Regions from separate parts of the Paenibacillus pabuli genome, predicted to be linked through region 1. Evidence: predicted binding sites of a transcription regulator. Region 1 holds the regulator's gene; the other holds the start of a gene.
What was found. Region 1 encodes Rex, which represses fermentation and respiration genes when NADH is low (regulators of the CRP and FNR family bind a similar motif). Its sites were predicted from a motif close to TTGTGAAATATTTCACAA; they were not measured.

Region 2: a site for Rex is predicted at 1,016-1,033, ahead of ABGV42_RS28860 (cytochrome ubiquinol oxidase subunit I). Genes of this name have one in related genera too.

The regions. Positions count from the first base shown of each region.
Region 1 covers NZ_JBDOIO010000004.1:1,454,699-1,457,860, reverse strand. Annotated here, with positions in the region: gene ABGV42_RS26275 (amidohydrolase) at 1-986, opposite strand, end outside; gene ABGV42_RS26270 (redox-sensing transcriptional repressor Rex) at 973-1,626, opposite strand; gene dinG (ATP-dependent DNA helicase DinG) at 1,815-3,162, opposite strand, start outside.
Region 2 covers NZ_JBDOIO010000005.1:476,177-479,338, reverse strand. Annotated here, with positions in the region: gene ABGV42_RS28865 (hypothetical protein) at 1-768, opposite strand, end outside; gene ABGV42_RS28860 (cytochrome ubiquinol oxidase subunit I) at 1,155-2,570, shown strand; gene cydB (cytochrome d ubiquinol oxidase subunit II) at 2,557-3,162, shown strand, end outside.

The DNA of each region.
Region 1 (3,162 bases):
CCGGATACGCCCTTATGAATCAAAGCAGCCAGTCTCATCTCTTCAAACATATCCAGGTTGTTGTTGCTTGCAGGTCCGTCTGTTCCCAGAGATACGGTTACTCCAGCTTTCAGCAGATCCGGAACTCGCGCAACACCCGAAGCAAGCTTCAGGTTGCTTCCCGGATTGTGAGAGACCGCTACATCATGGCGTGCCAGAATTTCAATCTCCTCATCATTCAAATGCACAGCGTGAGCTACGAGAGAAGGACGAGAGAAGAAACCGAGCTTTTCCAAATGTGCTACTGGACGCAGACCATAATCCGTTACATTCTGTTCGACTTCGCGAAGGGTTTCCGACATATGGGTGTGCAGCGGCAGATCCAGATCATGTGCAACCTGTACCAGCTTCTCTATGTAATCCGGAGGGCAAGTATACGGCGCATGCGGTGAGATGATCGTCGTAATTCGACCACCAGCTTGTCCGTTCCACTCGCGTGCAAACGCAGCCGATTCCTGCAGTTTGCGCAATTGCTCTTCTTCAGAACAGAGACCAATAACACCACGTGCCAATGCGGCCCGGATACCGGATTGTTCAACCACCTTCGCCACCTGGTCCATATGGTCATACATATCCAGAAATGCAGTCGTTCCGCCTTTCAGCATTTCTAATACAGAAAGGGAGGTACCCCAATACACGTCCTCAGACGTCATTTTCGCCTCCATAGGCCACATTTTCTCCTGAAGCCATACTTGCAGGGCCAGATCGTCCCCATGACCTCTCAGAAGCGACATGGCTGCGTGACCATGCGTATTGATCAGACCCGGCAAAAAGACCAGTCCTTTGCCATCAACCTTCGGCAGGTTCTCATCTCCATCTTGCAGTGTCTCACCAATATGCACAATCTTGTCGTCTTCAACGACCATATATCCTTGAACCACAGTCCATTCCGTACCCTGATTCACAGCAAATTTGCCGTTATGAATTACCCATCTATTTGTCGTCATCTTCCTCGTCGTCCTTTCCGTTCTCCAGATAATAAGCCAGGCTAAGCAGATCCGTTGTAAAATCAGCATGATGAATACGGACGTGCGGTGGTGTTTTCAAGATGGTTGGTGCAAAGTTCAGAATCGCTTCAATGCCGGATTCCACGAGCTGATCGGCTACGTTCTGAGCTTCGGTATCCGGAACGGTAATGATGCCAATACGAATATTATCTTTTTTGACCGAATCCGTTAGTTCATTCATGGGCTGTACCTTCAAGCTGTTAATCTGACTGCCGATCTTAGGGCCGTATGCATCGAAAACAGCAACAATTTTCATGTTGTCTTTCAGATAGGCATTGTAATTGGATAATGCATGTCCCAAGTTACCCGCCCCGACCAGAGCAACATTGATTTGCTGATCAATTTTCAAGATATGACGGATTTTTTCGATTAGATACGATACGTCATATCCAATGCCTTTGCGACCGAAGTCCCCAAAGTATGCAAGGTCTTTGCGAATCTGGGCAGGATTAAGATCCAGGCGTAGTCCCAGTTCCTGTGATGACACCGTGCCTACCTCACGTTGATGCAGTTCACTCAAATAACGTAAGTAAACAGGCAATCTGCGTACCACAGCTTCCGAAATTTTATCTGATTTCATTACATTGCTCCCCCTTACCAAGGCCACGATAGATAAATAAAAATGTAGCATCCCGCATAACCGTTTTCGTCTCCGAATGAAATCATGCAAGATGCCTTATGAAATATAAAATTAAAAGTGCTCCAAGGATGATCCACACTCTAATAAAGTTTACAGCGAGAAGCCCTTATTGCGCAACGACGTCATACCTAATTTACAGTAGATTGGTCCTGTGCTGGTGTTTCCAGCCACTCGCTAATCCGGGGAACCATCTGTTCCGTCAGCATATGCTCCATTTTGGGACCCGGTAATGAATATAAGAAATACTTTCCGTAATAAGACTCAATCACCCGTGTGTCGTAAACGATGACAATGCCTCGATCCTTTGCCGTACGGACAAGTCTTCCGAATCCCTGCTTGAAACGAATTACGGCCTGTGGAACAGACAGCTTCATAAACGGATTCTTTTTCTGTTCCTGCAGCAGTTCACTCTTCGCTTCGACAAGAGGATGGTTCGGTGGCTGGAAGGGCAATCTGACAATGGCCAGACAGGTTAGCGCCTCTCCAGGGATATCGACCCCTTCCCAGAAACTGCTGGTGCCGAGCAGTACCGTTGCTTTCGCATCCTGAAACCTGCGGGTTAACTTGGAACGACTGCCACTGTCCACACCTTGACCGAGCAGCGAAATATCGTTACCCGACAGTGCCTCTTTTAATGGGTCATACACCTGCCGCAGCATTCTGTATGAAGTAAAGAGCACCATCATGCGTCCTCGTGTCGCAATAGCCGTTTCAGCCAGAGATCTTACGAGCATGTCGACAAAGTGAGCATCACCAACACTGCCCTTTACGCTTGGGAAATCACGAGGTATCACCAGCAGTGCCTGATCCCTGTATCGGAATGGTGACGGCAGCATGGACGTCAGCAAACGGTTATTGTCAGCCGCTTCCTGCAAGCCAAGCTGTTCGATCATGAACTGAAATGACTTATCGACAGAGAGCGTAGCCGAAGTAAGGACAACGCTTTTCTTTTTATCGAAGAACATGTCCTTCAGCTGTGCACTAACATCAACAGGAACCGCATAGAGCTGCAGTGATTTGCTGCGGAATTGGCCGCTCGCCTCCATCCAGTATACCGTTTTGGCATCATCCATTCGCATGAAGAATCGAAGGTTCTCTTTGAGCGTTGCCAAATCCTTAAGCAGACCTGTAATGTCCGTGATCAAGCTATCCGATTGATAATCGTCCTGGTCTTCTTTGACTTCAAGAAGCAGCTTGTCTCCCTTACGGATCAAGTCCCCCAGTGTGACATAAATCTGGTTTTCGTAATCCTGCAGCTCCTGCCACTTCGCCGGTTTCATTGAAGGCTTCAGTCTGAGGGAAAATTGCCCCGTTTCACCCGGAGAAGCATCACTCCGCTCAGGCAGCAAGCTAAACAAGGCATCGCTCAAACGATCCCACATCTCTTTGACTTCAACAGCAAGCGGGAACATCTGGTCAATGACTGAGCCCCACTGCACCGAATTCTCATGACCCGCCAGTTGTGTACGCAGCATG
Region 2 (3,162 bases), on a different contig from region 1:
GATCGCATGGGTAAAGGCTTCCTTAAGGGATGCTGCCGCACGGGAGTCGTCCAGCAAATATTCATAGGCTGCCAGCAAAAAGGAGATGGTCTCATGCGGCCCCGTTTTGGAACGGAGCTGGCGGTAATAGTCTGCACGCATGCTGCACTGAAGCGGAGTAATGGTGTCTGGTGCCTCTGCAGTGGTTTGTCTAAGGGCGTGAAGGAACAGCAATTCGTAATCTCTTAGTGGAATCTCGAGATCATTCTTGTGTATGGAGCCGGCAGGAGCCTTGTCTTCACCGCCTAGCCAGACCGCGCGTACGCCCTGAAAGGCCAGCTTCATATAACGCGTTTCCGAAGACGTGCCGATCAGATCGGCAGCACCAACCAGTCTGGATATACAACTTTCCCACAGCGGAGAGTCTGCTTCATCGCCTGCCGGGTCGGGAAGCAGTACAATGCTGATCTTCGGATGGAGCGAATGAACGGCCGTTAGCCAGTAGGGGTGTGCGATGACGGCGGCAGTGTGATTCTGCTGCAGCAGAACCTCTGCTTCCGTCAGGGTAACGACTGAAATGGCCGGGGGCATCTCGTCAGAACGTCCCTGACTGCTTACATAAAAGACCTCTCCCTCTGCCGCGAGCAGGGCGGCAATGCCCGGGTAAGGGAAAGTAGACCAACCCCCTTTGCGGGGAAAAAGAATGTACCGGATGGGAGGAAGTTCCCTATTATCCTTCTTCGGGGTTGTTTCCTCGACTATCCCCAGTATTGATTCGGGCTTATCCATTGGTGATCACCTCACTTTAACTGCATTCAAAAATTTCGCCTCCGCTTCCGGAGGTGTTCCATCTCTCCACATCATATGTACAGCCCTCAAGGCACTTCGCATGATATGTCTGACTCTAGCATATGGGCATGATGTGCCAAACATGAGCAACTTCCCTGAATAGACGAAGCAGATAAGCCAACATATTAGACTGAATTTTATCTAATGTGTGACCATCGTCACTTTTTTTTCGCAATTCCGACGTAGATTGTGATAATTGTCACATGTGAAAAATAGGCAATCTGGCACAATACGTTCATCACGTATTTGGCGGACAGACAGCGAAGGTGCAGCTTCCATGCCGAATGCAAATCACTGCGATGTAAATAGAAAGAAGGGGTAACGGTATGGATCCGATTATGTTATCGCGTATCCAATATGCACTCACAACGATCTTCCATTTCTTTTTTGTGCCGCTGTCCATCGGTCTTGTACTGCTGGTAGCGATTATGGAGACGTTGTACGTAGTCAAGGGTAAGGAGATCTACAAAACGATGGCCAAGTTTTGGGGCAAGCTGTTCCTGATTAACTTTGCCGTCGGGGTCGTTACGGGGATTCTGCAAGAGTTTCAGTTCGGCATGAATTGGTCCGAGTATTCCCGCTTCGTCGGGGATGTGTTCGGTGCGCCGCTGGCCGTAGAAGCCTTGCTAGCGTTTTTTATGGAGTCTACATTTATCGGGCTCTGGATTTTCGGGTGGGACCGTTTATCCAAAAAAGTGCATCTGGCCTGTATCTGGCTCGTATTTGTCGGTACATTCCTGTCTGCACTGTGGATTCTGGCAGCCAATTCATTCATGCAGCATCCAGTCGGTTTCGAGATCAACAACGGCCGTGCCGAGATGAATGATTTCCTGGCACTGCTCACCAATGGTCAGCTGCTCGTTGAATTTCCGCATACGATCTTTGGCGCATTAATGACGGGTGCCTTCGTAGTAACAGGCATTAGTGCGTACAAATTGATGAAAAAGCAGGATGTGGAGATTTTCCGTAAATCATTCAACATTGCCATCATCATTGGTCTGGTTTCCTCATTCGGCGTAGCGTTCTCCGGGCACTTCCAGTCGCAATATCTGGTGGAGACGCAGCCGATGAAGATGGCAGCCAGCGAAGGAACATGGACAACAACGGAAGATCCCGCACCGTGGACGGTCGTCGCGTCGATCGATCCGGACAAACAGGAGAACTCGGGTGAGATCAAGATTCCTGGATTGCTCAGTTATCTGTCCTACAGCAAATTCTCCGGCAGTGTCAAAGGCATGAAGGAGCTGAATGCCGAGTATCAGCAGACGTACGGGCCAGGGGACTACATTCCGCCAGTACGTACGACCTTCTGGAGCTTCCGCATCATGATTGCTGCGGGTGGTTTAATGATTGTACTCGCCCTGTACGGCACACTTCTGGCCATTCGCAAGAAGCTGGAGGTAGCCGGAAAATGGTTTATGCGCCTGATGGTTTTGGCCATCTCCCTGCCGTTCATTGCCAATACGTCAGGCTGGATTATGACCGAGGTGGGTCGGCAGCCTTGGACGGTATTCGGATATATGACGACCGAAGCCAGTGTATCGCCTAACGTGAGCGCAGGCCAGATTCTGTTCTCTACCATTGCGTTTACGGCGGCTTATACGGTGCTGGGCATTGTCATGGTCTACCTGTTCGTTCGTGAGATCAAGGCAGGTCCTCATGCAGTAGAAAAGCCGGAGGAACATGATGAATCGGCCGATCCGTTCGGCATGGATGGGGGGTATTCCGTTGTCACTAAGTGAGCTGTGGTTTCTGCTGATCGCTGTTTTGTTTGTCGGTTTTTTCTTTTTGGAAGGCTTCGATTTTGGTGTGGGAATGTCTACAGGCCTGATTGCCAAATCGGATCGTGAACGTCGTACCCTGATTAACTCGATAGGACCGTTCTGGGATGGAAACGAGGTGTGGCTGATTACGGCAGGCGGCGCGATGTTCGCGGCTTTTCCGCATTGGTATGCCACCTTGTTCAGTGGTTTTTATCTGCCGCTTGTGGTTGTATTACTCGCTTTGATCGGCCGCGGAGTCGCTTTTGAATTCCGGAGCAAGATGAAGCAGCAGCGCTGGCGCAAAACTTGGGATATCATCATCGTGGTCTCAAGCAGCCTCCTGCCATTTCTGTTCGGAGTCGTCTTTGCCACGCTGATGAAGGGTCTGCCCATTGATGGGGAGATGCAGATGCGTGCGGGATTCCTGGACATCGTCAACCCGTATACTGTTGTTGGCGGTCTAAGTGTAACCTTGTTATGTCTCGTTCATGGGCTGCTGTTCGCTTCCTTGCGGACCGTTGGCGATCTCAGGGAACGGGCGATGAATACGGCTCAACAATTAATGCTGCCG